Regions from separate parts of the Virgibacillus salexigens genome, predicted to be linked through region 1. Evidence: riboswitches for the same ligand, from Rfam matches in the RefSeq annotation. Region 1 holds a riboswitch; each other region holds the start of a gene.
What was found. Region 1 has a riboswitch for S-adenosylmethionine ahead of BN990_RS04985 (5-methyltetrahydropteroyltriglutamate--homocysteine S-methyltransferase). Riboswitches for the same ligand answer to the same signal wherever they lie in the genome.

Region 1 (11,703 bases):
CGATCCGGAGGGGCATTCGCAGCTTTACTAGCGTTTATATTAATTAATCGAATTACTGGTGTTATATTTGGTGTTACCAACGATATGTTTACCAATCCGGAGGCGGCAGTTACTTCTTTATTTGGAAGTGAATTGGTCGTGGATAATTATTTCACTTCAATTTTAGGGGCACCTGCGCTTAATATGGGGGTATTTATTGGAATTATTTCCGGTTTTATTGGAGCGGCAATTTATAATAAATACTACAACTTTAGCAAACTACCACAAGCCCTATCATTCTTTAATGGAAAACGTTTTGTACCATTTGTGGTTATCCTGTGGTCGGTAATTATTGCTGTGATCATGGCTGTTGTATGGCCATTTATTCAGGGACTGATTAATGATTTTGGTATTTGGTTAGCATCGTCTAAAGACTCTGCACCATTTCTAGCGCCATTTGTCTTTGGGATGTTAGAGCGATTGTTGTTACCATTCGGTTTACATCATATGCTAACGGTTCCAATCAACTATACGGAGCTTGGCGGAACCTATACGATAATGACCGGAGCATCGGTTGGTGAAGTGGTAGCAGGTCAAGACCCACTTTGGTTGGCTTGGGTTTCTGATCTAGTCAATTTGCAAGCAGCTGGTGATATGCAAGCCTATCATACGTTGCTACAAGAAGTAACACCAGCTAGGTTTAAAATGGGACAGATGATTTTATCCAGTGCAGTATTAATTGGAGCGGCACTTGCAATGTATCGTAATGTTGATATAGATAAGCGTACAAAATACAAGTCCATGTTTTTCTCTGCGGGACTAGCCGTATTCATTACAGGGGTAACGGAACCGATTGAGTTTATGTTTATGTTTGCAGCACCAGTATTGTACTTTGTTTATGCTCTTATAGCTGGAGTAAGTTTTGCAATGGTAGATTTAATAGATTTGCGTTTACACTCCTTTGGGTTAATCGAATTGACTACTCGATTACCAATGGCAATCAATGCAGGGCTCATCGGTGATATTATTAACTTTGTAATTACTTGTCTTGTTTTCTTTGCAATTAGTTATTTCCTTTTTCACTTCTTAATCAGGAAATTAAACTCACCAACACCAGGTCGTGCCGGTAATTACTCAGAAGACGATGAAACAGAAGAGGAAAACAACAGCTCTACGCAAACAGCAAGAGCAAAAGATACGAAAGATACAGAAGTGAAAGAAGTTGTCCGCTTACTTGGTGGTGAAGCGAATATCTTGGAAGTAGATGCATGTATGACACGTCTTAGAGTCTCTGTAAAAGATGTAGATCAAGTTGCCTCTGAAACGGATTGGAAAAAGACAGGTGCAATGGGGCTTGTTAAAAAAGATACTGGCGTTCAGGCAATCTACGGACCAAAAGCAGATGTGCTTAAATCAAAGGTAATCGATTACCTGGAGGAGGAGTAGATGAAATTATTGACACTAAACTGCCATTCTTGGCAAGAGGAAGATCAATGGAAGAAGCTGGACATCCTTGCTGCATCAATTCATGAGGCTGCTTATGATGTTGTTGCTTTACAAGAAGTAAGTCAATCTATTGTATCGGAACAAGTAACAGATCGTTTGAAAAAGGATAATTTTGGATTATTACTTGTACAAAAGCTAAATGATTTGGGATCAACTTATAAATATACATGGGCGTTCTCACATACTGCTTATGATCAATATGAAGAAGGGGTTGCTTTATTGACAAAGTGTCCAATTCTTGACCAAACAGAGTTCTTGGTAAGTCAAAGTGATGATCCAGAATTTTGGAAAACACGTAAGGTGGTAGGATTGACCATTGATCATCATGGGATACCATATGCATTTTATTCTTGTCATATGGGATGGTGGCAGGACAAAGAAGAGCCGTTTCGTTGCCAGATGGATCAACTCGTTACAAATGTAAATAAACAGATTCCACATTATCTAATGGGCGATTTTAATAATGCGTCTAATATAGAAGCGGAAGGGTATGCCTATGTGCAACATTTAGGTTATAATGACACCTTCCAACTGGCAGGAGAAAAGGATAGTGGAATTACTGTAGCTGGTGAAATTGCAGGTTGGGAAAAGAATAACGAAAATAAACGAATTGATTTTATTTTTACGTCGACAAAGGACAAGGTACGATTGTCGCGTGTGATATTTGATGGTATCAATAAACCAGTGATTTCCGATCATTTCGGTGTGGAAGTGACGATAGAAAATGGAACGATGAATGGAACTAGTTAAATGAAGGAGAGGGACGATGAAAAAACTATGGTGGAAAGAAGCGGTAGCCTATCAGGTCTATCCTCGCAGCTTTATGGATTCAAATGGAGATGGAATTGGTGATATTCAAGGAGTCATTGATAAGTTAGATTACCTTAAAGATTTAGGCATTGATGTAATCTGGCTAAGTCCTGTCTATCAATCCCCAAATGATGATAATGGGTATGATATTAGTGATTACCAAGCCATTATGTCTGAATTTGGCACCATGACAGATTTTAATCAATTATTGGAAGAAGTACATCAGCGAGATATGAAATTAATTATGGATTTAGTCATTAACCACACGTCGGATGAGCATCCTTGGTTTATGGAGTCAAGGTCCTCAAGAAATAATCCCTATCGTGATTATTATATATGGCATGAAGCAAAAGGCAATCGAGAGCCCAATAATTGGGAATCCATTTTTGGGGGATCGGCCTGGGAATATGATGAACCAACCAATGCCTATTATATGCATGTTTTTTCTCGTAAACAACCTGATTTGAATTGGGAAAACCCGAAAGTCCGCCAATCTTTATATGAGATGGTGAACTGGTGGTTAGATAAAGGAATTGACGGTTTTCGAGTAGATGCCATTTCGCATATTAAAAAGGCTCCAGGTTTTCCGGATATGCCAAATCCGGAGAATAAGAAATATGTACCTTCTTTTGATGGTCACATGAATCAGAAAGGTATTCATGACTTTTTAGCGGAATTAAAGCAGGAGACATTTGATCATTATGATATCATGACTGTTGGTGAGGCAAATGGGGTGACAGTAGATGATGCAGATCTTTGGGTTGGTGAACATAAAGGGAAATTCAATATGGTATTTCAATTCGAGCACTTGGATTTATGGGGGAAAAGTGCGTCTGGTGGATTAGATATTCACGCATTAAAAGAGACATTATCTAAATGGCAGAAAGGGCTTGAAAGCGACGGGTGGAATGCTCTTTTTCTGGAAAATCACGATCAACCACGCTCGGTTTCAAGCTGGGGAAATGATGATCGATATTGGAAGGAATCAGCAAAAGGGTTGGCTACTCTTTACTTTCTCATGCAAGGAACACCATTTATTTATCAAGGACAGGAAATTGGAATGACAAATGTCCAATTTGCGTCCATTGATGATTATAATGATATTTCCATGAAAAATTTATACGCAGAAGAGATGGCGAATGGGAAAAATCATCAAGATGTGATGGAGATTATTTGGAAAAATGGGCGAGATAATTCAAGAACACCAATGCAGTGGAGTAGCCAAGAAAAAGCAGGATTTACTACGGGTACCCCTTGGATGAAGATCAATCCAAATTATAGAAATATCAATGTTGCTGCACAGATAAAGGATCCAACATCCATTTATCATTACTATAAACAGCTCATTCAATTAAGAAAACAACATCCAGTCTTTATTTATGGAAAATATGATCTTTCTTTAGCCGATCATGATAAGGTATACGCGTATACAAGAACCGATGGAAATCAACAAATGTTCATTATGGTGAATTTATTTGAGGAGGAAGTATTGGTCAGCATTACAGATCAATCATCAGCGAAGTTGTTACTAAGTAATTACGATGTAGATAAAGAAGAACAATTGGAGCAATTGGTATTAAGGCCTTATGAAGCTAGGGTTTATCAACTAATTTAAAAAAGGCGAAAATTCTTTCTAGGCTGTCGGAAAAAAGTCTCGACAGCCTGTTTACTTAGAATTTTCAAAGAACCTCCTTATAATCAGATAAGGTAAAGAATATATTCTATAAACGGAAAACATCTTTATCTTAACCGATAAAAAATCCCGCTATTAGGTATAAGACAGCTGCAATTCCAAGCCCAATGGAAACAATCTTTAATTTATACCGTGCATAATCAATTAATGGAACTTCTAAAATAGACGCCGTCGTAATGGTTGTATCGCCAAGTGGAGAGGTCATGGCACCAAATGATCCACTTGCAAAGACGGCACCAACTGTCATTGGCAGTGAAGCTCCAGTGGAAGCTGCTAGAGCAACACCAAGTGGCATAAATATCCCCCACGTTCCAAAAGATGATCCGAGAAAATAACTAACGATCGATCCGACGATAAAAACAATAGCAGGGATTGTAAAGGCTGGGAGAAAAGAACCTAGTGTTGCTTCAATAAATTGAGAGAAACCAAGGTCCTCCGTAACAAGCGAAAGAGACCATACTAAAACGAGAAGGATGATCGCTTCCATTAATTGATTTCCCCCATCATAAAAATGATAAATCGTTTCCCCTAATTTTTGGTCACGAATCATGTAGAAAATAAATGTGATGATTAACGTAATAAAAACAGCAAGCAGGATGACGAAAGTAGCATCAGCTTCAGCAAAGGCATTGAACAAGCTAGTAGCTCCTTTTTCCACCCCATCCTGCCACAATAGAAATAAGGTAAGTCCAAGTAGTAAAAACAATGGGACAATTAAATTCCAAGGTTGTGCCTTTACCATTTCTAATTCTTTTTTTATGCTAGCACGATGATGTTTCCCTTCTTCCCCGTCTTGCGGACCATTATTTGTCTGTTTCTTTTTTGGCTTTGACCAGAAGGTCCAAATCAATCCAATAATTAGCATGACGATGGCAAAAAAGTTGAAAGGGATACTATATAGGAAAACTTGATAAGCATCTGCATTCAAATTATGTTTTTGAATACCGCCCTCAATCAGTGAAACCATAAACCCAACAAATGCTGTTGCTACAGGTAACAATACAATAACAGAGCTGGTTGATACGTCCATGGTAAAACCAACTTTCCAATTTGATATATTGACTTTTTTCAATAAGGATTTAATCACAGGACCAATCATCATAATTCGAAACATTGGCATCATAAAGGTAAAGGGGAGAGTTAACCAAATGACCGCTAGAAGCCCGCGTTCAGAGTCAATTTTGTTACCAACCCACTCCGAAAATCCCTTCACACCACCAGAGATTTGCATCATGCCGATTAATCCGCCAAATAGATATAAAAAAGCGATAATATTAATATTTCCTGGATCAGCCAAGGTAGTTACGATATAGCTGACCGTCTCCTTTGTCCCGTCCAAAATACTGAATTCTAATAGAAAAGCTCCTACAACCAGACTAAGTACTAAACCAGGAAGAATTCGTTTTTGCCAGATCGAAAGTCCAATAACAATAATAAATGGAATTAATGAAAGCCATGATTGTTCCATCAGATAACCTCCCTTATCGCCTTATAATGGAATTTCATAATAATGAATGATCTCTCTTGTTACCATGTGTTAAATCATCCTTTTTCATGCGTGAATGGAAGAAGGTATATCCTTAACTAATAAGAGATGTTACGCTTAACAAAGAAAAACTGTTATAAGTTAGTTATATGAGGAGAGTGACTGCATGGATGAAGAACTTAAAACGTTACTTACAAGAACCAATCTTTACACCGTTGGTTGACCGATTTGTCATGTTTGGATTTGCCGTTGCTGGTGCTTTTGCAAGCATTTATTCATCTGAGCATATGCCATTTTTGGAATTGCTTCATTATTTACTGCTGTTTTTATTAATTGCCATGCCCATCCTAGAATGGATTGGAACAAATTGGAGAGAAAAAAGAGGAATTAAGGAGGAGTCGGTACGATCGCCTCAATATGCCGATAAGATTATAGCTAATTTGTTTGTTATTTTATCAATGATTCTAGGTATCGTTAGCTTAGGGATAAATCTACTTGCTGAATCGTTTAATTGGCGCTGGATGGTGTTTATGTTAGTTGTTGTATTATTTAGCTTTTTCATGCGATATATCCTTATAAAACGTTGACGTCAACTAGAAAATAAATAAAAAAATTGTCAAAACCTTTTGCATTTTTATTGTGGAATTGCTATGATAGATATTAAATATTTAAAAGGAATTCTTATCAAGAGAGGTCAAGGGACTAGCCCGTAGACGCCTCAGCAACCTGTTTGTGAAGACAAGGTGCTACTTCTAGCAAGTTTAGTTAAACTTGAGAGATAAGAAGATGACACCGTTTATTACAGCGTCTCTTCTTAGCTAGAAGAGGCTTTTTTATTACATAAAAAATTAGGGAGTGGATAAAATGGCAACAAAAGTAGAAAAAAAAGCACCATTTAAAGGGGATCATGTAGGAAGTTTTTTAAGACCTGATCGGATTAAGCAAGCTCGAATTCAAAAGGCAAGTAGGGAAATCACGAACGAACAACTCCGAGCCATTGAAGACACGGAGATAATTAAATTAGTTGAAAAACAAAAGAAAGCAGGGTTAAAGGCAATTACAGATGGGGAATTTCGTCGTGCATGGTGGCATTTTGACTTCTTAGAAGGTTTGATTGGAGTTGAAGAATTTGTACCCGAAGCAGGATTGCAATTTTCTGGAATTCAAACAAAAAAACGTGCGATTCGTGTCACTGGAGAAGTAGACTTTAGTGAAAACCATCCTTTTCTTGCAGACTATAAGTTCTTACATGAAGCCGTCGGAGACCAGCATGTTGCGAAGCAGACAATCCCAAGTCCGAATATGTTGCTAGTGCGAGCTGATATAGAAACAAATGTCTATGAAAATATGGAACAAGTGATTCCAGATTTAATTAACACATATCAAAAAGCAATCCAAGCTTTTTATGATGCTGGTTGTCGCTACTTGCAATTAGATGATACTTCTTGGAGTTCATTTCTTTCAGATGAGGGCAGGGAATCGCTCCGAGAAAAAGGTTTTGATCCGGAACAATTAATGGAAGTCTGTAGAAGTGTTATTAATGAATCCATTGCCGAACGTCCAAACGATATGTTAATAACGATGCATATTTGTCGTGGTAATTACCGCTCACACTATTTCAGTACAGGATCATATGATGCGGTTTCAGAAACTATTTTTGGAGGATTAGATGTAGATGGGCTTTTCCTTGAATTTGATGATGATCGATCGGGTGGCTTTGAACCTTTATCTTATGTGAATAGAAACGACCTTCACGTTGTATTGGGCTTGGTTACATCAAAATTTGCGGAGCTGGAAGATCCAAACTTGGTTAAAAAACGTATTGCAGAAGCCGCTACGTATATCCCTTATGGCCAACTTTGTCTCAGCCCTCAATGTGGATTTGCGTCAACCGAGGAAGGAAATAATTTAACAGAAGAAGAGCAATGGAAAAAAATACGTCATGTTGTTGAGATAGCGGAAGATGTATGGCAATAAGTTTAGAGGTTCCTTCTTGTAAGTAATTAACTAAAGGAAAATCCAAATTATTATCCGAATATACAAGTTATATTCGGGTAGTTTTTTTATTGTTCATTTTCTTCATCATGATTGCGGTTGAAAGGTATGGAAATGAATGCATCAGCTTGGAGAGCGCTCGCTTTATCTATTTTCTATCCCCTTAAAATAACACCAAAGCTTCTGATCTTTTGTTAAAACCCTATTATTTGCCTAAGTATTAATAGATTCTATCATCATTTTCTTCTAACTTCCTCTATCAACCTATGCACTGACTGAATTACATCATAGGATGATCTTGCAAGATAAACAAAATTTAAAGGAGGAATTTAGTGTGGCTATTACCGTACCAGTTCCAACACTAGGTGATGTTATTGTATTAACGTATGAAGGTGATCAAGTAGAAACGGGATGTACAGCTCCAGGTGAAGATGCTCCAGAAGTCAAAAACTTCTCGGTTGAGCAGGGGAATCTTTATATTATTGGATGTAATAACTTCCCAATTGGGGGAGGCACCGTAGCATATATTGTGGATGCTCAAAATATTGATCTTGGTGAACTTATTCAAGCAATTTTAGGTTTGGCAGTTGTTCAAGGTACAGGTGGAAAGACAAATATCTTTACTGCTGTTTAAGCAGTTTTCTATTAGAGTATATGGCTGAGAAACCATGAATTTTTAAATAAGTAGGCGAACCATACTTTCGCAGTGGAAATCGTTTCGCTTTTCGTGAGCATGTCAGCTAACTTGGGCGAGCAAAATATCGCCTATCCGAGTGGATCTTAGGTCTGTGCTGGGTTTCAACGATTTCTACTGCAGATCTTTAATAGATGATGCGTTCAATCATTTCATCTAATAATATAGCAGAAGTCAAATTCATGAAAGACAGTCGTAATTTGTTTAGCTACATGACTTTTGTCCTGTTCCCTATGTAGAGACACTACTGACTTGGATGCCGATATTTGGTTAAATGATAAAGTAAAGTAAGGATGAATAAACAAAGACCGATAATTAGAAAGCTCGAAGCATATATGGATATTTGATGATTACTAACGTTCTCATTAATCATAATAAAAAGATAGGAAATGCCAATCCCGTTTCCATCAATCGGTCTCTGAACGAATTGGAAATAGTTATATACACTCGTTAAACTGAGAAAATATAAAAGGAATAACAGCAGCTTTTGCTTCATTGTACCACCCCTTTGTCAAAAGATACTCCCGTTTTATCGGTATATTCTGATTTTTAGATGTTAATCAACCTGAACTGATGATTCTTTTCCTACCAATTGACGTTGTTTTTGTACTATTCTATCATGGAAGAAGTTTAACTCAAACATCAGTGGAAGTCCCATGTTTGATTTATTGAAAATAGCTTCTGATAAATGCCTTCACCATGTAACTGCTGTAATCTAGCTTCTTTTGTTATAATTAGTTTAAGATAGTCACGGTTTTTTTACTGGAAGGAGAGAGTAGCAATAAATCTAAATAATATTGGAAAGAAAATAAAACAGATGCGTTTACGAACAAAAAAGACACAACAGCAAGTGGCAGATGAATGTGGTATCTCCAAAAGTCTTCTATCAAAAATAGAAAATGGCCAGACTGCTTCAGCAATTGCCACGCTATCCAAAATTAGTGAAGTATTACATGTGCCATTATCATGGCTATTAGATGATCACGATGATCGCGATCTTGTTTTGCTTCCGCATGGAGAGCGACAATTCAAAGTAGGCGATGAAAATATGGGATACTCCTATGAATTATTAGCCAATCGCTCAAGGTTTACTGGCATTGAACCGACGATTGTACACGTTACTCCGCGTGACATGAATGTTCGTCAAGAAGCGTATACCCACTCACAGGATGAGTTTATCTATATTCTGGAAGGAAAGATTCAATTACTTTATGGAGAAAGCAAACATCATATGGAACAAGGAGATAGTGCTTTCTTTAAAGGGAACAAATCGCATCTGTTTATACCAGTAAATAATGAACCCGCTCGGGTATTAACCATTTTTATTGATAATCATTTGTAAATCAAGAGGCTCAGCAAGGTGCTGAGCCTTTTTAAGACCTAGTTTTTATGGAATAAGCCCTTGCAAAGTGATTATAATAGATCACAACATTAACTTTAATCGTTTTCATTCTGTAGCCTTTCTCTACAAAGCCTATTTTCCAATGTGTTGCCGTTTAAATACTTTCAGCCCTATTTTCTCAATGATTGCGCCTCTGCTTAGCCTTCCTATAGGTGCCCTCGATAATCAATGGTTACAATCATTCCAAAGTCTATTGATATTAATCCTTATTCAGTAGAAGAAATACATAAAAATTTAATTGTTTTATCGGTTCGATTATACCAATTATGCGGGGTGGATGATTCCAAAAATATGCAATCATATGGTTGCAATAGGACTTCTTCATGGTTAACTTCGATGGTTAGAGTGCCTTCTAATACATAGAGGAATTCCTGACCTTTATGTGTAAAATTATTCCCCCGATTATCCCCTGGATTCAAAATTATTAAATTAGGTACAAACAAAGGGTTTTCCATTTCTCCCGAAAGATCTTTATAAATAAATCGATTTTCTGTCAGGTTTTTCGTATCAACAATATTTCTGGTAATTGCCGAACGGGAACCTTGTGTTTCTGAAGAAAAAAAATAGCTTGGATTCACCCCGAGTGCTTCAGAAATTCGTTTTAACGAAAGTAATGTTGCAGATGTTTTGGAATGCTCTAATTGTGACAAAAAACTAATGGAAAGACCGGTTTCTTGAGAGACTTGCTTCAATGTTAACTTTTTTTGTTTTCGCAGATTCTTTACTTTGTTTCCAAGGTTTTCAGAATTTGTCATGGTATACTCGCCCCTTATGCTAAACGGTTCATGATAGTTCACAATTCCTAGTTTTATAGAATGGTATGAAAAAACAGTTGACGAAAAAGCAAAAAATATCTTATAATTTATTTAAACATAATTTAAGTGATACTTAAATACTTTTCACTTAAATTATTGGAAAATTTTCTTAGTTCAAATTTCAAATTAATGTAGCTACGATCTATTTCTTATTAGTAACTAGAAAAAAACCCGCAACAGGCTAGACAACTTATTGATTACAGTAATGATTAAATTAATAAGCACTGCATATGCTTTAGGGTTTCTTCTTTTCACAAGTAGTGAAAACGTTTTCATCATTTGGACTAGTAAACTATAATTAGGAGGTTTTTCATATGGTAGTACCTTATACACACGAGCCTTTTACAGATTTTACAGTGGAAGAAAATCGGCAACAAATGCTTCATGCATTAAAAAAAGTAGAGAAGGATCTAGGTAAGGAATACCCACTAATTATTGGGGGAGAACGCATTACAACAGAAGATAAAATCGTTTCTGTTAACCCTGCTAATAAAGAAGAAGTAGTTGGCTATGTTTCGAAAGCGAATCAAGAATTAGCAGAAAAAGCAATGAAAGTTGCAGATCAAACATTTGAAACGTGGCGGAAATCAGACCCGAAATTCCGTGCGGATATTCTTTTTCGATCTGCGGCAATTATTCGACGTAGAAAACATGAATTCACAGCTCATTTAATTAAAGAAGGTGGGAAACCGTGGAAAGAAGCAGATGCGGATACAGCAGAAGCAATTGATTTCCTTGAATATTATGGCCGTCAAATGCTTGAGTTAAAAGATGGTGTCAAGATCAACAGTCGTCCTATTGAATACAATCAATACCATTATATCCCATTAGGCGTTGGGGTTGTGATCTCACCTTGGAACTTCTTGTTTGCAATTATGGCCGGTACAACGGTAGCAGCTATGGTCACAGGTAATACGGTATTGTTGAAACCAGCCAGTGCTACACCAGTAATTGCTTATAAGCTAATGGAAGTGTTGGAAGAAGCGGGTATGCCTGCTGGAGTTATCAATTACATTCCGGGTCCTGGTAAAGAAGTAGGGGATTATCTAGTTGATCATCCACGTACGCGGTTTATTAGTTTTACAGGATCACGTGAGGTTGGAACACGAATTTTTGAGCGTGCTGCTAAAGTACAAGAAGGTCAGAAGTGGCTGAAACGTACGATTATTGAAATGGGTGGAAAAGATACTATCGTAGTAGATAATGAAGCCGATCTAGAGTTGGCAGCTGAATCGATTGTACAATCTGCATTTGGATTTTCAGGACAAAAATGTTCGGCATGTTCACGTGCTGTCATACATGAGGATGTCTATGAAGAAGTGA
Region 2 (11,703 bases), on a different contig from region 1:
AACTCCAAAGGTAAGTGAGTCGCTATAGGTTTTCCTTCTTCTGTCGTTACGATCGTGCCGAAAGAGTTCCTCTGAATAAAGTCTTTGATTTCAACAAAGTCTGTGACTCTAAAATGCTTTGGGATATACATCCTCATTCACCTCTCCACATAATTATTAGAGCTTTTTAACCATTATTAAGTCCGTTTGTTCTTCATCCCCCATATAAAAAGAGTGCGCTCCCGTTTGAGTAAAACCCAATCTCTTGTAAAAAGAAATGGCATTTTTATTTTTTTCCCACACGCCCAGCCATATCTTCTTTTTATTCTGTTCCATAGCAATATCCATAGCTTTATTGAACAGGTATTTACCAAGGCCAAGCTTTTGAAATTTATTAATAATATAAATCCGCTCAATCTCAAGGGCGTCATCATCCATTTCTTCAGTCTGGGCATCCTCAGTATTAACCTTTAAATATCCAGCGACCTCACCATTAAAAGAAACAAAAAAGAAATGGGATGAAGGATTGGATAACTCATTTTCTACTTGGTTTATGTTAAAAGCCTCTTCCAAGTATGCTTTCATATTTTCTGGAGAATTCTGATCCTCAAACGTCTCCTTAAATGTTTCATAACCAATTTCTTGAAGTTTTCGTGAATCTCCCAATGTACATCTTGTCATATTTATATTCATAAAAACCTTTCGCTCCTCTCTACAATCAGTAACTTCTCTTGTTTCCTTTTTTTACGAATTCCCAGTCTTTTTCTATATTTCTTCTTACTCTTTGAAGAAGATCAAAAAGATTTTCTATTTCTTCTTCGGACAAACGCTCTAAAGCAATGGTATTGGAATGATCATTTTCTCTTTTTATAATAGGAAAAACCTTTTTACCTTTCTCTGTTGGTAAGAGTTTTTTTATTTTTTTGTTATGTTCGTCTTCTTTCTTCACAATAAAGCCATTCATTTCAAGTTTCTTAATAGAACGAGCTGCTGTGGTACGATCTACTTTTATCATCTCAGCTACCTTCTCTTGAATGATTCCCGGACTTTCACAGATTCTCACAAGATATAAATACTGCCCTCTCGTGAGGTCATATTCTTTGAATTCTATATTACTTATTGAATCTAACGCCCTCGCTATGATTCCAATTTCACGTAGTATTTCCTTCATATTTAACCCCTCACGCAATATTTTTGTTGCAAATGCATCATTTAACGTTATATACTTACCCTAACTTATTTTTGTTGCACTTGCAATAAAAAAATATTAGTGAAGAGGTAGATTAGTGTGAAGTTTTTCTTTTATGTAGTAGGAATCTTGATTTTAACCATCGGCATTTCTTTCACGATATAATCTGACCTTGGGACTTCCCCTTTTGACGCCCTTTTGGTAGGACTGTCTATCCATCTGGGTTTTACGGTCGGTACTTGGGAAATAATCATTGCTTTGATATTAATAGGGTGTAATTCACTTTTAAAAAAACAAAAACCAGAAGTTTGGGGATTGTTAACAGCATTTATAACGGGGGTTAGTATCGATATGTGGCTCTTTTTATTAGATACTTTTCACACACCTGAACTATGGTACAGCAAAGCTGTTTACTTTGGAATCGGCTTAGTTGTTATAGGATTAGGTACTGCCATCTATCTGAACACAAATTTTGCACCGATTCCGGTTGACCGGTTAACGTTAATCATACAAGAATTAACCAGAACCAATATATTTTCTTCGAGATCATTAATTTACCTAATATTTTTAATGATGGCCATGATTTTTAAAGGACCAATTGGTGTTGGCACTTTATTAATCGTCTGCTTAAGTGGTCTAATACTGAACTACTTTATGTCATGTACTAAAAAGTTACTGGAGCAAGCCTCTTAAATCCTCGTACACCAAAAAGCTTTGAGAGAAAGAATGCATTCAATATAGAGTGCTTTTTCTGGGTTATCTCGAAATCAAGTCTTCCAGATAATGGCCCGTTAGTTGAATAAGCGAATAATTTAAACTCAGATTTTTCCCGCACCTATCACATTTTAATTCCATTTGATCATTCCTTCCGTATATATTAATTTCCGCACCTCACGAATAAAACTTTTCATAATAATTAATGAATATAAAAAGATGGTGGTTTTTTAACTTTATGTTAGTTTTTAGAAACTAACATAAAACTAACGAAGAAAAATAAAATAGCAAAATAAGAAGAATTTAATGTGGATTATGTTTTATAAAATATGCATTATGATAAATAAAAACGAATGCGAGAGAAACTTAAAAAAACGAGGTCAAGTATGGGCGGCATGATGTAAATCACCGCCCAGCAACCTTAGCCTTACAATGTTTTTAGATTTGGATATTGCTTATTCGCACTAAAAACTAACAAAAAGCTAATATTATTTTTTCAGCGTAATAATCTTAAAATGGCGTTTTCATATAAAGTTTTTACTTTTACGGAAACGTCCTTTTTCATTTTGTGGGTAATATGTATAAGTCTTATTTTTGTTTTAGATTTAATGATACACGTTGAATTAACAGTGAAATTGTGATAGATTTTTGTGATTCATGGTACATAAGGGAGAGTTTAAAATGAAGCTACCATCTTTTCTTGTTATTTTTTTAATGTCAATAATACTTATTGGTTGTAGTAATGAGGACTCGGACGAATCAAAGAGTGGCGAACAGAGTAATTCAACTCTTATAAAGAATCATAAGTTCAACCTAGAGGATAAAGGAACTTTTTATAGGCATAGTAAAGTAAATAATATCGGTAAATATGAAACAGGTCCAGTAAGCATAACTTTAGAGTCGGCAGAAATAGTAAGTGGAAAATATAATGAAAAGTACGATTATGAGGATGTTAATCCTGAAGGTGAAAAAATGATAAATTTTCAGGCACGATTCGAATTAACTCAGGAGATAGAGGATATCACCTTTAATCAAGAATATATGCATCTATTATTGGATAGTGAGGAAATGTCTGAACACCCACTAGAATTAAGGAGTAGTGCAATTGATATTCCTATAATTAGAAATTACAATAATACTCGACAAATAACCTTCGCAATAAAAGAAACTAATATTCAAAAATTTAAAAAGCAACATTAATTATAGATTCACCTGTCGATAGTAGTGGTGAACCTTTAGGAGAAGACTTAGAGATTGAGGTAGATTTTTCTAAAAGTAATAATTAATACATACTGAGATTTATTTAATATTAGTAGTTATGATTTTAAATCTAACCTAAAAAGTAAAGAAAGCCTTTTAATAATAAGGCTTTCTTACTTGAAAACACTCTAATAATTTTGTTTTTAACATGATTAGTAAAAAATAGCTAATCTAAGTGTTTGCCTATGTTGGGTTTGTTGTTGTCATTTGACTACATTTTGACTATAAAAACGTTAATCACCCTTATATACCAAGAATTTGCCCTCTTTGTTCTTATCGAACAAAGAGGGTTTTTCATGACTAAATTTAGACATTGATACGTACGTCAAACATGATAGACACCTTTCCGGAATTGGTGCGGTATTTCGTTAGCAAAAAAACCGGTACAGGCGAACCTGCGTCGCCCTGTCAAATGGTATTTGGGATTTATTGTACCGAGTTTTCATTTTCCCGTAAATTAAACGAGAGGATCGATTAGTTGAAGTTAATCGTTGTTTTCACAACAATGGAAATAACGATTCTCTTTCGTATTTCTTTCTTTTCCGAATAAAGGATCTTGAAAAAGTCATTCATTCTTTGCATCGTATTATCTTCTTTTGGTAAATAATATGCAGTATTTCAAACCTACACTTCTTTGATCGAGCTTGACCCCGTTCAAAGCCTAACATACATATCTATTGTGAATGTGTCGTTGAAGTAGCGTCACGATGATTAAAATAAGATACGAGGCTTTACAATCTATAGATAGTCTAAAGAGTTACCTTATGGTGAAAGAAGGAATATATAGTTATTCTGCAAAAGGGCCAGATAATTGAATAATGACAAAATTGACTTGACAAAAAGACTAATTGAGCTATATGCTTAACCCGTTTATTCTAATTAGACCATTGCATACAAAGAAAGAAGGTTTTTCTATGAAATCTATATTATTAATCGGACAATCAAATATGGCAGGCAGAGGGTTTATTGAGGATGTACCGCCGATTTATAATGAGGACATAAATATGTTGCGAAACGGTAGGTGGCAAATGATGGCAGAACCGCTTCATTTTGATCGTCACATATCTGGTATTGGGCCTGCAGCCTCTTTTGCTCAGGCTTGGACAGAAGATCATTCGGGCGAGTCCATTGGGCTAATAACATGTGCCGAGGGAGGCAGCTCTATTGATGAGTGGTCAATTGATGGACTTTTAACAAGACATGCAATTTCTGAAGCAAGATTCGCTATGGAAACAAGTGAAATAGTGGGAATACTTTGGCATCAAGGAGAAAGCGATAGTTACGGAGAACGTTATCAGACGTATGAAGCTAAATTGCTTTCTTTATTTAAACACTTGAGAGAAGAATTGAATGCACCAAATATCCCGATTATTATCGGTGAGTTGGGACATTACCTTGGAGAGGTCGGATTTGGAAAAAGTGCTGTAGAATATAAACAAATAAACCAGATATTATCTAAAGTTGCTCATACCGAAAAAAATTGCTATTTTGTAACATCAAAAGGCTTAACAGCAAATCCAGATGGTATTCATATTGATGCAATCTCCCAAAGAAAATTTGGGTTGAGATACTATGAAGCTTTTTCAAAACAAAAGCATGTTTTGGATATTTTAGACATAGAGCATGGATGGATTGAAAAGGAAGCAAAACGTGAACGAACTAAAAATGAACGTATATTTGTTCAAAGTATGAAGTTTGCCTTAGGAAAATTGAGTTTTGAGGAGTTCTCTATTAATGTCTCCACTATTAATGAAAGTAAGTAAAGCAAAATCAATCTCATTTGATGAGGAGGGATCAATTGATTCAACTGTTAATATTAGGTTTGTTAAAAGAAAACCCAGGTTTATATGGATAGGAACTTTTGGCAATTATGATGAGCGAAATCATTTGTAGTCAATTATACCAAAGGTTTTCTTTATTATAATATTCAACAGTTAGAAGAAAAAAGATTGCCGCATTTTTAAAGAAAAGAATGCAGATTTAGTTCATTAAAATGAAACATCTTTAATTTTATTGAATGATTTACATATTAAGATGAGAATATATATGATGCTTTTCTTCTTTTACTTTATTCGTGTTTTCTATATTAGCCAATGATGTTAGGTTCTTTGTAGTTGCTGCTATTCTTATGATCTTATACATGAGTAGTTTGATAAAAGGATTAAAGGCTTTTAGAAAGCATAAACAAGATACATCTATATAAATGAGAGATATAGGACAGTTATTTAGGTTTGTGTTAATTTTTTTCATATATCATAGGTTAAGAGAGAGGTAAACATGAAGTATGCACATATTTTATTATTTATAGTTCTAATTGCTGTTAGTGGGTGTAGCAATAAGAGGAGAATATAAGTCAATCTCAGGAAAAGAGCAATCCTATTCTGATACAAGAACATCAATTTGGCCTAGAATCCGGACGCGGAGGGGAATTTTACAGGTACAAAAGTATAAATGATATTGGTACATATGAAACAGGGCCAATTACAATAACGGTTGAATTCGCAGAAACAGTGAAAGGAAGTATAACAAAAGATTTTAGGTCAGGCAATAAGGACACTTATAAGTCGATGGAAATAATAAATTTTCAAGTGAGATTTGAATTAAATAAAGAAGTAGACGATGATAGTACATTTAATAATGAAGAAAATATTCATCTTTCAACGGATACTGGTGAAGTAATTCAACAACCATTCCAATTTTTGAGCAGTGTTGTTAATATGTCTATACTTAAAAATACTCAAGAGTATAATAATGGAAGTTACCTTCGTCAATTTACATTTAGGTTGAAAGAATCTACTGCTCAAGATATTAAAAAGGCAACATTAATTATAGATTCACCTGTGGATGGTAGTGGTGAGCCTCTAGGAGAGCACTTAGAGATTGAGGTCGATTTTTCTAAGAGTAATAATTAATACATACTGAGAATTAATTAAAATATTTAATTTATATTTTAAAATCTAATAATTTTGTCTTAAGGACCAGATAGTTGAATAAGCATTTGATGCGATTCTGAGAAGTGAAACATTCTAACATATAATATAGATGCAAGCCTGAAAATGATGCTTCATTTAAATCTCAGTGGTAAATTATTGGAAGATATCACATGTCTGGTATTGAAATCTTGAAAAGTATTTTTAGTTTTAAATCTTTGAAAATAAGCGTTATTGGATTCTTTTACCCATATTTATAACTGCTGTTTTGTTAACGCTTCTTCTTATTGCTGATAAGTATAAAATACTACCCGTTTACTCTTAATGGGTTTATTAGTAATCTTGTTTTTGGACTGTATAGTGTGTCTGGAATTTCTTGAGCGAAAAAAAGAATAATAGGGATTAAATTCGATCGGATCATTTAAAAACACTTAGGAATGAAAGAGGTGAAGAAAGATGATTGTATTACTAACATTGTCAGCTATATCCCTATTTTTAGTCATTACTAAGACTTTAAAGAACCACACAAATAATAAATTTCTGAAACAGTTTGGATTGGCTATATTAGTGGGAATCATAACGATAAATAATCTTATTACGAATAACAGTGGAACGGCTTTGAAATATGCTGTTATAGGTATAGGAATAATGTCATTTATTGCTATTCTAACTGAAATAATAATTTTCAAGAAGAAACAAACTACATCATGAATTTAGCTAATTGCTTTATTCAACAAACAGGCACAAAACAGGAATACAGATGCATCACCTATTAGAGTCAACGGCGCTTTCCATGGATTTAGAAGATGCTTTTCTTATGACTGATTAAAAGAGGGTGGCTACCCTTCTGAATTTAACAGATGGATGAACGGTCTTATAGTCGCATCCACGATTGCCGTTATGAGACTTGGAGATAATCAGGGTCAGTATAGAAAGGGAGGATAAGATGGATGAAACAGAATGGGATATACAAGAAGTTAAGCGTTTAAAAAAGAAGCAGTTAATCCAATACAATTTTGGGATGCTGTTTTTATTCCTTCTGTTTGCTTATTATGTAAAGACAGGTGGAACGTTTTTAGCTTTTTTAATTCTTTGTTGCGTGTTTTTTTGGATTATGGCAGCGCATACATTATATACCCTTAAGACAGGAAAGATGATTGGTACAAAGACAAACAGGCTTGTCCAGGCTTTTGACAGGGATCACAGGGGAGAGAGGCGCTGGAAGCGAAAAACAATGACAGAGGCTGTCATCATCAGTATGATTAGCGTTATTTTTACGGTGCTTTTGTTTATGATCAACTTTGACTCAGTAAAATTAGATTTTCCTTCTGATACTTTCCCGTTAATCGGGGGTTGGTTAGGATTTAATATAGGAGAAATCGTCAGAATGAATAATTTATAATAAACACTTTGATATTTTACAGTTACCTACATATAATTCTATCAATCAATTATTCATAAGAAAGGCTAATGCCATTTATTATAAAGTGTATCAAGATTATCAAAGGAGAAAGGGTGTTATTAATGAGAACCCCAAGTAGATATTCAGTGTTGATTGCTTTATTAATATTGATTGGCATCACATCGTTTGTAGTTTTATGGAATATGATTCCTGCCAAAGGTATAGCCTTTATCTTACTGGTAATTGTATCAGTAGTTACTACTCTTTCGTTAATTGGAACAATACTTTCTGCAACAGAAATCTACAAGGCAAAGGATCTGAAACACAGAATAATAAATATAACTTGCTTAGTAGTATCACTCACAACTTTTTTGATACCTATCACCTTTAATTTGCTCCCTAACTTAAAGATGTAAGTTTATGAATGGAGTATTCATCAAACGGGTACTTATCCTGAATAAGAACTTGGTCCATCGACCAGCATAAAGGGGCTATGAATATGTTGAGTTATTATAGTAATCTTTCTTCAGGGGTATGCGATATAGATAAATACATTGGTCTTTCATTTGATGATGTGGAATTTTATAGTGACAGATTAGCTTCCTGTAAGGGGGAAATTCGTGAGCCGGGAGTTGGGACGGGTCGAGTGTAATCGGAATTTTATTTTACGGCCTACTTGTTGCTTTTAGAGGTGTTATATTATCTCTTCGATATAATGGTCATTTTATTGAAGAAAGAAGGGGAATAGAAGGGGATGTTTCTATATAATGCATGTTGCGATTTAAGAGGGATTTTAATATCGATACCTTACGTCAACTAGCTTTCTTCATAGCTATCACTGATGTAAGCAATGTATGCGAACCTATTTAAAAATTCTGCAAAAGCTATTGACAAAGCTGGGAAGCTCCTATAAAGTGATTATTAAATTAAAATGATATACAATTATTTCCTTATAAAGAGTCGGGGGAGGAATCTGGTCTTTTGATCCCGCAGCAACCTCATGTTAGAGATGAAGGTGCTAAGTCCAGCAGACAAATTGTCTGAAAGATGAGGGTAAATGATCATACCTAAGCCCTTGTCCTTTGAAGGATAAGGGCTTAAAATTTTTTTAATTATAAACCATACTATATTGATCGGAATACTTTAATTAAAAGGAGTGTGTTGCAGCTTGAGAAAATTAATCATATTCTCACTCGTTGGTTTTTTTGCCCAATTAATTGATGGATCGTTAGGAATGGCATTCGGTTTAACATCCTCGTCTTTACTACTAGCATATGGAGTAGCCCCTGCAATCGCATCAGCTTCCATTCATATGGCGGAGATTGCTACTACAGCGGCATCGGGGATTTCCCATTATAAATTTGGCAATGTCGATAAAGGAATTGTATTTCGCTTGATGATTCCTGGAATGATAAGTGCGTTTTGTGGGGCAGCTTTTTTAAGTAGTATACCTGGAGATTTGATTAAGCCTTATATTTCTGGCTTCTTGCTTCTCTTAGGGATATATATCCTCTTCCGTTTTTTAATAATAAAGACAGATACGGGATCGAATGGGAAGCATCGGCAATTGAAGCATCGTTTTTTATATCCTCTTGCTATGATTGCGGGTTTTTTTGATTCCGTAGGTGGTGGTGGCTGGGGGCCAATAAATACCCCTGTGCTCCTTTCCCGAAAAGGAGCAGTGCCTCGTAAGGTAATTGGTACGGTGGATACAAGCGAATTTGGTATTACTATTTCTGCTACGTTAGGCTTTGTAATGTTTTTAGGATGGGAGCAGATTAATTGGATTTGGGTGTTAGCGTTTGTCATTGGTGGCGTATTTGCAGCACCACTTGCTGCTTGGCTTGTTCGGAAAATCCCATCCTTTATCCTTGGCGTATTAGTAGGAGGTTTTATTATTCTAACAAATGCCAATACGATATTAACAGAGATAGCTGTTGCTTCTAATATAACTACAATTATTTATGCAATAATGATTATCGGTTGGATTATTTCGATTGTTACGGTGGTTCGAAGAAATAGCAAATCAGCCAATCAATTCCAAAATGCGGGATAGCAACCAAGATACCCACCGAGTAGGTTTTGGCGGGTATCTTAGTTTATTCCTCTTCCATCATTCCATAAGTGAAACTGTTTTCTAATGTGAACAATTTGTCCAATATGGTATGCGTTATGCATGGTTATATGCGCAATGGTTTCTTCCCAGTCATGGAGGTGTATCGATTCTTTCACTACGCTTTCCCATTCGGAGTATAGGCTGTCGATTTTTAAAAGCGCTGCATCCCAGGAATGATTTTCATTATTATGAAATGTTTCCTTGATTGTTTGTAATGGATGATCCTTGTCCTCCATTTGTTTAAAGCGGTTTAGATGTTTCTCGTTGTAGTAAATTAAATGATTGATAATCTCCCGAATACTATTGGTTTCATCCATGCTTATCTTGGAAGCATCTTCTTCTGTCAGGTCCTTCACTGCAGTTTGGAAGGACACAAACCAGCCATCCGTATCATGGACAGCCTTCAGCTGTAATAATAGTAATTCCTTTGGAGTCATTAAACGTACCTCCTTTTTTAGTATCATAACACATATTTGGAAGTTATCGGAAGATTTCAGCAATAGAAGTAGAATGATAAAGGCAAAGGAGGGGAGAGGAAGCAAAAGGTTACAAAAAATGAAAGGCATGAGTCCGATTTGATTGTGAACTCATGCCCAACAAATTTCCTAATCCGTGGAAAGTTGTACGAAGTATTAATTTACTATTTGAACTGGTAATTCTTTCACTCCAAACTCTAATGCATCATCTAAATCATTCATATAAACATCTAATCTATCTCCTGTAATTGCTCCACCCCTATCTTCGCAAGTAAATGTTTTGTCAAAATATGGTATGGAAATTTTGGTCCCAAAGGATAAGTCTGGCGGGCAAGCAACCGTTTGCCCTTCTTGTACTTCAGCGCCTGAAGCTGTTATACCATAACCAGGGTCACCTGGTTCTTTCCCTGTTGATTCATAGCCAGCTGTATAGGCTGTTACTGTATACGTTTCGCCCTTCACATCCGGAATGGTTAGCGTTTGACCAATAAATATTTTATCTGGATCGGTAATAGCAGGATTTGAATTAAGTAGTTCATCCACACTTACATTGTGATCCATTGAAATTTTTGATAGGGCATCTCCCGATTCAACTGTATACTTTCCACTAGCATGTGCTTCGGTAGAAAATAAAAATAAACCTAAGGTTAGTAATGTTACTAAAGTTATGTACTTCATCTTAATACCTCCATTAATTGTTTTAAAAACTGGAATGTTTTTATATGCTTTCGTATATCAATCTACTTTTCCAACGGACTTTAATAGAATTGAAAAATTGTAATCGAATTTTAATAGGGAATGTAGGTTCGGGTATCGATGATAAAAAGAGCTATTCCTAATAAGTGGTCCCGGTTTAGGTGAAGGTTCTAATTGCGGAAGTTAAGGGAAGGTGGTTATTATTATTTTTACTAAAAACAATAATAAAAAGGCATGAGCCCGGCGAACTTCCGGGCCCATGCTAATCAAATCTGATAAGAGATGCTGTAGAATCAGTTGAAAGCTTTTATGATGAGTTTGTATCATGGACGTACCAAATAAAGACGATTGATGAATATTTACCAATATCATAATCTAGAAGGTTAATTAGAAGAAATAGATCGATGTATTCGCTTAATTGTTTCCATATGTAATGCTTCATGGTAAAAGCTAAATAAAAATGCTTCACCAACCGTGTAAAACGTAACTCCTGCCTTGTTTGTAAATGGCGTTGGCAGCTTTTCATACAAACGCCCTTCAATAAAGGATTCTATCCTCGTTTTTTGTTCCGTCAAGACCTCAGCAATCTCTACAAATGAAGGTGGTGCTTCCTCCCAGTTTGCCGGTTTCGTTCCAGCAGCAAAAAAACGTCCAAAGTCTTTAGGAATGTTCATTTCTTCCTTTAAAAGACCAAAGACAAGCTTTTCTTGTATAAATGCGATATGTCCGAAGTTCCAACGAATATTATTGTTAAAACCTTTCGGAATAATGTCCGACGTTTCCTCTGGAATTTTCTTCATCGCCTGTTCGGTAATGCTGCGTACGGTTTCCATATGTTTAAAAATGGTTTGTTCCAAGAAAAACCCTCCCATATTCATGATCTCTGTTAGTCATTTCGTCATTATTATCCTTTTTTCCTGCTAGATAGTAAGAGATTATAT
Region 3 (10,067 bases), 1.0 Mb from region 1:
TATAGAGAGATTTCTTCTTGCTCTAATTTTGAAGACTTTCAAGCAAGACGTGCTGGAATTCGTTTCCGTAGAGAAGCAAAAGCAAAACCGGAATTCGTGCATACATTGAACGGTTCAGGTTTAGCAATTGGTCGTACCGTTGCTGCTATTTTAGAAAATTATCAGCAAGCAGATGGTTCCGTTGTCGTACCACATGCATTACGTTCTTACATGGGTGGGAAAGAAGTAATAAAATAAGGTATTACATCCCCTTCTCTTAAGAGTGGGGGATTTTTATTTCATTTGATTTTCAAAAAATATAGACAAAGTACATAAGGATTGCTACTATATTAATGATAATGATTATCAATATCATTAATATAGTTAAGGTTCTCCTAAAGGAAGTGGATCGTATATGGCAGAAGAAAATCGCTCCTCAGATATACATAAACCACATATAAAAACAAGGCCATTGCCAGCTACGATCATTTTAGTAGGTGGTATCTTAGCAACATGCATTAGTTTAGTGGTATCTATATCTGTCGGAGCAGCGGATATAACATTTATGACCGTTTTGGAAGCGATTTTTCGATATGATGCTACGAATACTTCTCATTCGATTATTCAAGAACTTCGTTTGCCTAGGTCTTTGGCAGGTGTATTAGTTGGGGCATCATTTGCTGTTGCCGGTGCGATGATGCAAGGGATGACAAGGAATCCATTGGCTGATCCAGGAATTCTTGGAATTAACGCTGGGGCTGTTTTTATGGTAGCTGTTTGTTTTGCGCTTTTCCCAAGCTTATCCTATAATGGACTAATTTTGTTCGCATTTATTGGTGCAGGAATAAGTGTCGTACTTGTATTTGGTATCAGTTCAATGGGAAAAGGATCAGTAACACCGATCAAAATTGTGCTTGCGGGGGCTGCCGTAACTGCACTATTTACTGCACTCAGCGAAGGTATTGGTATTTATTTTAATTTAAGTCAGGATCTAGCTTTCTGGTTTGCAGGCGGAATTGCCGGTGTAAAGTGGACTCAATTAAAGTTGATGTTTCCGTGGGTTTTGGGGGCACTCATTGTTGCTATGTTTTTATCCAAATCCATTACGATTTTAAGCCTTGGCGATGATGTAGCAAGAGGTCTCGGGCAAAAGATAAAACAAATACGTGCATTGGGTTTTATTGTTGTGCTATTGATTGCAGGAGTGGCTGTTGCTGTGGCGGGGCCAATTGGTTTTGTTGGATTGATTGTTCCGCATCTTGCTCGATATTTTGTTGGAGTAGATTATCGACTTATTATTCCTTGCTCTGCTGTCATTGGAGGATTGCTAACTTGTTTAGCAGATATAGGTGCTCGTATGATTAATGCACCACAAGAAACTCCGATTGGGGCTTTATTTGCTTTAATTGGCGTTCCTTTCTTCCTTTATGTTGCTAGAAAAGAAGGGAGGAATTTATAGTGCGTTTTCTAATGCGAGACAAGGCTGATCAGCATCGAACAAAAAAGCGTGTCGCTATTATTTTACTATTTATCTTGTTAATCGCAATCACATTTGTTATTAGCGTAAATGTTGGTGCTATACATCTCTCTCCTGCAGAGCTATTTCAAACCATTCTAGGCAATGGAACCGACCAGCAGGAACTTATCTTATTTGAATTTCGTCTGCCGCGTATTATTATAGCTATGCTGGTTGGGGCAGGATTAGCTGTATCTGGCTGTATCCTGCAAGGTGTAGCTCGTAATCCATTAGCAGAACCGGGCATATTAGGGATCACAACTGGAGCAGGCTTAATGGTTGTCTTAGCGCTTGCCTATATTCCACCTGATCAAAGTCTTCCAGTTGGAGTCATGCCATTTTTATCTCTAGCTGGCGGAATTGTAACTGCGATTATTATTTATCTGCTTTCGTTTGATAAACATAATGGATTAATGCCCAACCGTTTAGTACTTAATGGGATTGCTGTAGCAGCAGGTTTAAATGCTCTTTTAATTGTAGTATCTTTACAACTGCCTGAACAACAATATGATGTGTTGGCAGTATGGATGGCTGGTCGTATATGGGGGGCTGATTGGCGATTTGTTCTTACCTTATTACCATGGGTACTTGTATTATTACCATATATTAGTTTGAAAGCACGTACATTAGATGCCCTTACATTTGGAGATGAAGTAGCAACGGGATTAGGAGTAACGGTAGAAAAAGAGCGATTAAAGGTGGTAGCTGCCTCAGTAGGCTTAGCTTCTGCTTGTATTTCAGTTAGTGGCGGAATCGCCTTTGTAGGATTGATTGGTCCACATTTAGCTAGGAAGTTAATTGGTCCCACACATCGTTTTCTTATCCCATTATCGGCGATTGCTGGAGGATTGTTACTATTGGCTGCAGATACAATTGGTAAGGCGATCCTTCAACCATCAGAAATACCAGCTGGCATTGTTGTAGCTATTATTGGTGCACCTTATTTCTTGTATTTATTAAGTCGTTCGTAGTACGAATAGTGTTTTAAAAAAATGGATAGGAAAAGGAGTTATGTGGATGAAGCAGTTACGTATTAGCTTCGTTTGTCTGTTTGTTTTAGTATCCCTTGTAGCTTGTGGATCTAGTAATGAAGAGGGAAAAGTCAATCAAGAAGGAGAAAGTGACACAGCAAATAAACAGGAAATATCTGATGAAACCCGTGTTTATAAAGGACCACAGGGGGAGGTAGAGATTCCTGCTAACCCAAAGCGTGTAGTGATAGCTGATCAAGATTATGTTGGTTATGCTTTGGCATTAGGTGTTACGCCAATCGCAACGACAGGTTGGATTTTTGAAACACCTTACTTCAAAGACCAGTTACAGGATACAAAAAAAGTAGGTGATAAAACATCCATTAACATGGAAGAGGTTATTGCTCTTGACCCAGATTTAATTGTCACTTATTCAGAAGATAAAAATGAGGAATTATCAAAAATCGCACCTACTGTCTTAATACCTTATGCAACTTATGGTTATCGCGATATGTTAACGGAGTTTGGGAAGATTCTAAATAAAGAAGAAGAAACCAAAGATTATTTTACGGCGTTTGATAAGAAGATCGAAGAAAAGGAAACAGAATTAGATGATGTCATTAAAAATGATGAAAAAGTAGTTATCTTAGAATTAGCTGAAAAAGAAATGTATCTATTTGGTGAGTCTTACGGTAGAGGTGGAGAAATCATTTACAATGAACTCGGTTTAAACGCACCAGAGAAGGTTATTGAAGTTACAAAAGAAGAAGGCTGGGCTTCGATCTCATTGGAAGCTGTGCCAGAATATTTAGAGGAAGCAGATCATATCTTTATGGGTGTCCGTGAGACGGAAAATGGGGACACAGAGGAAAGAAAATCCGATGTTACCTCATTAACCATTTGGGAGAACTTGCCTGCGGTTAAAGACGGAAATGTATATGAATATGAGGTTAACAATATGTATTTTACGGATCCAATAGCTTTAGAACATCAATTAGATTTTATTGTTGATAGTCTAAAATCAGAGTAAACGTATGATCATAAAAAACCCCTTCCACAAAAAGCGAAGGGGGTTTTTACTACTCTTCTTGTTCTTTTCGTTCAATAATTTTATCAACAAGCAAACCAATTTGTTCTTTTACTGCGATTGGGTCGTATCGATAGAAGGTATCAAAATCATTATAAAAGATTTGATCTTGCTTATTAGCATTTAAATTTTGCCATACAGCTGAGTCTTTTAAATCTTTAAGAGCAGTTCCTTCATTTTCTGGATCGTAGGAAGTTAAAAACATATAATCAGCAGCGTATTCTGGAAGTACTTCTAACGATATTTGTTTCGTACTTTCACCACCTGCGTTCTTTTCAGGCATTTTTAATCCAAGGGCATTGTATAAGGCTTGCCCACCTCTGCCAGCATTTTCACCAAATGTCCATAGTTCACCTTTATTGGTCAGCTCATATATCCCAAATGTATCATCTGAGTCAATAATACCCTCTAATTTTTTTCTACCTTCTTCGGCTTCTTGATTAAATTCCGTCATAAATTCTTCAGCTTTTTCAGGTGAACCGACGATATCACCAAATAGATTAACTGTTTCCTCAATATCAGATGTTGTACCGTAAGGGATATGAATCGTTGGTGCAATTTTAGATAATGCCTCATAATTATCATCATACATGACAACAATTAAATCTGGATCTAATTCTAATACCTTTTCCTCATTTAATGGATAGCCGACATCTGTAGCATCTTTTAGAAGATCTGCGATAAATGGATTATCAAACGCGGTCGGTTCCACTCCGACTACATTTGCTCCTACAGAAAGTAATTCTCCACCATAGTAATCGGTAACAATTCGTTCCGGATTCGATGGAATTTCAACGGTACCTTTGGCGGTTTCGAATTCACGCGTGCTATCTTCTTTTTCTTGGTTACTCTCATTTTCTTCGGCGTTATTGCTCCCACTACATGCTGCTAGGAAGGTTAATAGAATAATGAGCAATACATAGATAAATTGTTTCTTATTCATTCGTGTACTCCTTTTTAAACATCGTTTAAGATGATGATTGGTATAAATGCTTCAAAAGTTCTTTGTTTTTCGCATTAAATTTAGCGTTATGAGAAGATACTCTTGCTTTGGCAGCTGCATCTGGCTCTAGTAATAATTTGGCTTGGTTAACTGCATTAGCTGCGTCTACAAAAGCCCCTGCAATTAAATGAACTTTACCATCAAAGGCTAGTATATCGCCAGCAGCATAAAGCCCTTCAACGGATGATGCAGATTTAGATGTGCCTTTTACAAAGAAATCGTTTTCTATTTCAATATGAAGGGGGCTTTCTTTAATAAAGGTTAGTTCCCTTTCATAACCGTAATTAATAATTAGATCATCTGTTTCTAATCTTATTGACTCGTTGATTTCATGGTTATGAATACTTACCGCGTCAATTAGATTTCCTTCTTGATTTGCATGCAACTTCTCTATCGTTGAATTGAGATGAACATGGACGGATGAATTCATTAATTGCTGAATTTGGGCCTCATGACCTTTAAATTCATTTTTGCGATGTACAATATGTACTTGATTAGCAATAGGCTCAAATTCATTTGCCCAATCAATTGCAGAATTGCCTCCACCAGAAATAATAATGTTCTTTCCTTTAAAATGTTCAAGGCTTTGTACCGTATAGTGGAGATTGGTTACTTCAAATCGATCTGCTCCTTCAATATCGATTTTAATCGGATTTAAAATACCACCACCAACAGCGAGGATAACGGTTCTACTTACATATTGATTCCCAGAGTTAGACGTAAGGACAAATAACTGATCTTCATTCTTTTCGATTTTTGTGACTTTCTCATTTAGAACGATTTCTGGATCAAAAGTCACAGCTTGTTCCGCCATTTGATCAATTAATGTTGCTCCAGTTACTGGGGTTAATCCGCCAACATCCCAGATCATTTTTTCAGGATATACATGTACTTTACCACCTAGTTTCGGTTGATATTCTATGATGCGAGTGGATAAGTCCCGCATGCCGCTATAAAAAGATGCATATAATCCTGCTGGTCCGCCACCAACGATCGTTACATCTGTTATATCTGAATTTCGCATATAAGTACCTCCTCCATTTATGATAATGAGAATCATTATCACTAATTTTATTATACAGAAATTTTAGAGGAACGCAATAAACGATAGGTAAAATTACATAAAGGAAAGCGGAAAATTTTAAAATTTTTTCAAAATAGTGATTGACAGAATGAAAGAAGCGTAGTAATCTAATAATCATCATAATTATATTAACGAATACTTCTTATTCAGAGAGGTGGAGGGAATTGGCCCTAAGAAACCTCGGCAGCGGACTGTTAAAAGTACTGTGCCAAATCCAACAAGCTACTGTGCTTGGAAAATAAGAAGAGAGCGCCACATATGGAATCTCTTCTTGATTAAAAGGAGGGATTTTTCTTTTGTAAACACCTTTAAAACCGATTCATCAAGGATTGTATGATCGATCGTGAACACAAAATGTTTACATGTTCATAAAATTTTAATACTTCTTATCCAGAGAGGTGGAGGGACTGGCCCTAAGAAACCTCGGCAGCGGACGATTAAGTACTGTGCCAAATCCAGCAAGCGAATGATGCTTGAAAGATAAGAAGAGGGTAATGGATAGCCTCTTCTTTGATGAAGAGGCTTTTTTATTTAGAAGGGGAGTGACAGCATGATTACGTTTGATCAAGTAACAAAAATATATAACGGCAAAGAACAGCAAGTAAAAGCATTGGATCAGGTGAATTTACAAATTGAAAAGGGAGAAATATATGGTGTGATTGGTTTTAGTGGCGCAGGAAAAAGTTCTCTCATCCGCTGTGTAAACCTATTGGAGCGACCAACTTCTGGGAAAGTAATCGTAGATGGTCAGGACATACTCAACCTTTCAGCAAAGGAATTAAGGGAAGCAAAACGAAGCATTGGAATGATATTTCAACATTTCAATCTATTAAACTCGAAAACGGTGTATACCAATGTGGCTATGCCTTTATTATTAGCTAATATCCCAAAAAATGAAGTGAAAAAGCGAGTTGACGATTTATTGGCATTTGTAGGACTAGCGGATAAGGCAAATAGTTATCCTGATCAGTTATCAGGAGGGCAAAAACAGCGTGTTGGAATTGCACGTGCATTAGCCACAAAGCCAAAGGTGTTGTTATGTGATGAAGCAACGTCAGCACTCGATCCAGAAACAACCAAGTCGATATTGCAATTATTAAAGAAAGTAAATGAAGAATATAATTTAACGATTTTAATCATTACTCATGAAATGGGTGTAATTAGGGAAATTTGCGATAAAGTGGCCGTTTTGGATAGTGGAAAAGTGGTGGAAGCTGGTTCTGTATTTGACGTATTTTCCCAACCTCGAACAGAGATAGCCAAAAATTTTGTACGTTCCGTGATGCATGATGAGATACCGGAATCGGTTTATCAACTCGTAAAAGCACAAGACGAACGACATCAGATATACCGTATTGTATTCGTTGGATCTTCAGCAGGCGCTCCGTTACTATCGCAAATAGCTAAGCAGTATGCTGTCGAAGTGAATGTTTTATTTGGGAGTATTACGGAGTTACAAGGTATTCCTTTTGGCAATTTAATTGTCAAATTTGATGGAGACGAAAAGGAAATTAACCGAGTGATCATGCATATTCACCAACAAGATGTCACGATAAAGGAAGTGTTAGCAGATGTTAGTTGATAACCAACAAATTGTAGCAGCATTATGGGAGACAATCCTAATGGTTGGTATTTCTTTACTTTTCTCCTTTGTGATAGGACTTATATTAGGAATTCTATTAGTGGTAACAAGGAAAGGACATTTATGGGAGAATAAAGTGGTTTTTACGGTTTTGAACGCATTTATAAACATCTTTCGATCAATTCCATTCATTATACTTATGGTCGCTGTCATTCCGTTTACCAGATTAGTGGTTGGCACATCAATTGGTACTGCGGCAGCAATTGTCCCAATGATTTTGTATGCAGGTCCCTATATTGCTAGATTAATTGAAAACTCTCTATTGGAAGTTGACCCAGGAGTAATGGAAGCAGCTCAAGCAATGGGGGCAACACCGTGGCAAATTATTATTCGTTTCCTTATTCCAGAAGCGTTAAGTTCTTTATTATTAGGTATCACTATTGCAACCATTGGGCTAGTAGGCGCATCTGCGATGGCAGGAGCTGTTGGCGGTGGTGGTCTTGGTGATCTAGCAATCACCTATGGATACCAACGCTTTGATACAACGGTGATGCTGATTACAGTTGGTATTCTTGTCGTTATGGTTCAAGGACTGCAATCAACCGGTAATTTCATTTCTAAGAAAATAAGAAGAAGATAAGATAAAAAGGAGCGAACAGCATGAAAAAATTATTTGTGTTTTTAGCACTTATTCTATCAACAATCGTTATTACTGCTTGTTCTAGTAGTGATGCAGCTACAACAGTAAAGGTAGGGATAAGCGGATCCGACACAACCATTTGGGAATATGTAGCCAAAAAAGCAAAAGAGGAAGGGATAAATGTAGAGATCGTCCGATTCTCTGATTATGTGCAGCCAAATCTAGCTTTAGCTGAAGGTGAAATTGATGCAAATGCTTTTCAAACGGTATCTTATTTTGATGCCTTTATAAAGGAGCATAATCTAGATTTAACACCAATTGCCACGACCGTTATTGCGCCAATGGGATTGTATTCTGAAAAACATGATCAACCAGAGGATATTCCAGAAGGTGGAACGATTGCCTTAGCGAAAGAAGCGACAAACATGGGAAGAGGTCTCCTTCTTTTAGAAGAAGCTGGTTTAATTAAGTTAGAAGAGGGATTTGATGGCAATGGGTCACTAGACAAAATTGTTGAGAACCCAAAAAACCTTCAGTTTGAATTATTAGTTGCTGGTCAAACCCCTCGTGTATTACCAGATGTGGATGCTTCGATAATTAATAATGGTATTGCTGTTGATGCAGGATTTAGTCCGTTAGATGACGCTATCTACCATGAAGATGAAACAGCAACCCCTTATATAAATATCATTGCCGTCCAAGAGAAAGATAAAAACAATGAGGTATTAAAGCAATTAGCGGAAATTTATCAAACAGAGGATGTTGCCAACTTTATAGAAGAAGAACGAAATGGAAATTCTATTCCTACATTTGTTCCGTTAAGTGAAATCGGTCATTAATTAACAAAAAACGAGGTGAGCAAGGATGACAGTTGCAATTGATCGAACAACAAAATTAAAGAAACAAATTGCTGCGTATATTGATGCAAATTCAGAAAGATATATAGGAATAAGCCATGCAATCCATGAAAATCCAGAAATCGGAAATCAGGAAGTTTACGCAGCAAAAACACTAACTGATATTTTGGTAGAGGAAGGCTTTGAGGTAGAAAAGGATATCGCAGGACATCCAACTGCCTTTATTGCCAGAAAAACGGGGAAAAACAAAGGACGTACAATCGGTTTTTTAGCAGAATACGATGCATTGCCGGGTATAGGTCATGCTTGTGGCCATAATATGATTGGCAGCCTTAGTATTGCTGCTGCCATTGGTCTTAGCAAAGTCATTGATGAGATTGGTGGTGAATTGGTAGTACTTGGGACACCGGCTGAGGAAGGTGGGCCAAATGGCAGTGCGAAAGGAAGCTTTGTAAAAACAGGCCGAATAGATGATATAGACGCTGCGATTATTGTTCACCCAGGTGCTGAAACAAATACTACTCGACCAACGTTGGCTGTTGATCCATTGGATTTTGAATTCTTTGGGAAGCCTGCGCACGCATCTGCCTATCCTGAACAAGGGATTAATGCGCTGGACGGAGTAATCCAATTATTTAATGGAATTAATGCACTACGTCAACACCTTCCAAGTGATGTACGTATTCATGGAATTATAACAGATGGTGGAGATGCGCCTAATATTGTACCGGAATATGCTAAGGCACGCTTCTTCATCAGAGCAGCCTCACGAACCGTCTTAGATGATGTAACAGCTCGTATTAAGTCAATAGCAGAAGGAGCAGCATTGGCAACGGGGTCCAAGGTGAACGTTTCTGCATTCCAAAATCAAGTAGATAATTTTATTATAAATCGTTGTTTTGATGATGTATTTACCCAAGTAGTGGAGGAGTTAGGAGAGACTGTTCATACAACGGATCATACTGCACTTGGCTCGACGGACGCAGGAAATATAAGTCAGGTTATTCCAACCATTCATCCACATATTAAAATTGGTCCAAGTGATCTAATAGGGCATACGGAAGCATTTCGGGATGCTGCTAAATCAGAAAAAGCGGATCAAGCTTTGATTATTGGAGCAAAAGCAGCAGCATATACTGCTTTTCAATTAATTACGGATAAAACAGTATATAAACGAATACAACGTGAGTTTCAAGAAAGAATAAAAGAAAGGTAAGAGTTAGGTTTGAAGAAATCTTGCGAAACCAGGATTTCTTCTTTTCTTTTTACGTAATATTTATCTGCTAATCAAAAGAAAATTATGAAATCTGATTTTCTAATTGACAAGCTTATCCGACCGTGATATAGT

Region 2: it holds a riboswitch for S-adenosylmethionine, as region 1 does, so the genes downstream of both, BN990_RS17775 (sulfite exporter TauE/SafE family protein) here and BN990_RS04985 (5-methyltetrahydropteroyltriglutamate--homocysteine S-methyltransferase) in region 1, are expected to answer to the same signal.
Region 3: it holds a riboswitch for S-adenosylmethionine, as region 1 does, so the genes downstream of both, BN990_RS00450 (methionine ABC transporter ATP-binding protein) here and BN990_RS04985 (5-methyltetrahydropteroyltriglutamate--homocysteine S-methyltransferase) in region 1, are expected to answer to the same signal.

Annotation. Positions count from the first base shown of each region.
Region 1 covers NZ_CCDP010000001.1:1,103,440-1,115,142, forward strand. The annotation lists gene BN990_RS04960 (PTS transporter subunit IIBC) at 1-1,425, shown strand, start outside; gene BN990_RS04965 (endonuclease/exonuclease/phosphatase family protein) at 1,426-2,235, shown strand; gene BN990_RS04970 (glycoside hydrolase family 13 protein) at 2,252-3,910, shown strand; gene BN990_RS04975 (Na+/H+ antiporter NhaC family protein) at 4,041-5,456, opposite strand; gene BN990_RS04980 (hypothetical protein) at 5,645-6,061, shown strand; SAM riboswitch class I at 6,153-6,259, shown strand; gene BN990_RS04985 (5-methyltetrahydropteroyltriglutamate--homocysteine S-methyltransferase) at 6,339-7,451, shown strand; gene BN990_RS04990 (hypothetical protein) at 7,804-8,103, shown strand; gene BN990_RS04995 (hypothetical protein) at 8,408-8,659, opposite strand; gene BN990_RS05000 (helix-turn-helix domain-containing protein) at 8,960-9,505, shown strand; gene BN990_RS05005 (helix-turn-helix domain-containing protein) at 9,772-10,320, opposite strand; gene pruA (L-glutamate gamma-semialdehyde dehydrogenase) at 10,695-11,703, shown strand, end outside.
Region 2 covers NZ_CCDP010000002.1:982,361-994,063, reverse strand. The annotation lists gene BN990_RS17825 (FMN-binding negative transcriptional regulator) at 1-131, opposite strand, end outside; gene BN990_RS17820 (GNAT family N-acetyltransferase) at 157-672, opposite strand; gene BN990_RS17815 (MarR family winged helix-turn-helix transcriptional regulator) at 698-1,150, opposite strand; partial or broken gene BN990_RS17810 (YczE/YyaS/YitT family protein) at 1,268-1,861, shown strand; gene BN990_RS17805 (hypothetical protein) at 2,564-3,082, shown strand; gene BN990_RS17800 (sialate O-acetylesterase) at 4,057-4,905, shown strand; partial or broken gene BN990_RS23220 (PadR family transcriptional regulator) at 4,941-5,094, shown strand; gene BN990_RS17795 (hypothetical protein) at 5,710-6,054, shown strand; gene BN990_RS17785 (hypothetical protein) at 7,019-7,474, shown strand; gene BN990_RS22095 (hypothetical protein) at 7,974-8,126, shown strand; SAM riboswitch class I at 8,422-8,528, shown strand; gene BN990_RS17775 (sulfite exporter TauE/SafE family protein) at 8,643-9,530, shown strand; gene BN990_RS17770 (DinB family protein) at 9,569-10,027, opposite strand; gene BN990_RS17765 (LysM peptidoglycan-binding domain-containing protein) at 10,223-10,744, opposite strand; gene BN990_RS17760 (DinB family protein) at 11,146-11,619, opposite strand.
Region 3 covers NZ_CCDP010000001.1:87,005-97,071, reverse strand. The annotation lists gene serS (serine--tRNA ligase) at 1-237, shown strand, start outside; gene BN990_RS00475 (FecCD family ABC transporter permease) at 395-1,438, shown strand; gene BN990_RS00470 (FecCD family ABC transporter permease) at 1,450-2,466, shown strand; gene BN990_RS00465 (iron-hydroxamate ABC transporter substrate-binding protein) at 2,513-3,496, shown strand; gene BN990_RS00460 (ABC transporter substrate-binding protein) at 3,546-4,496, opposite strand; gene BN990_RS00455 (NAD(P)/FAD-dependent oxidoreductase) at 4,522-5,580, opposite strand; SAM riboswitch class I at 5,780-5,885, shown strand; SAM riboswitch class I at 6,024-6,127, shown strand; gene BN990_RS00450 (methionine ABC transporter ATP-binding protein) at 6,191-7,222, shown strand; gene BN990_RS00445 (methionine ABC transporter permease) at 7,212-7,862, shown strand; gene BN990_RS00440 (MetQ/NlpA family ABC transporter substrate-binding protein) at 7,883-8,701, shown strand; gene BN990_RS00435 (M20 family metallopeptidase) at 8,727-9,935, shown strand.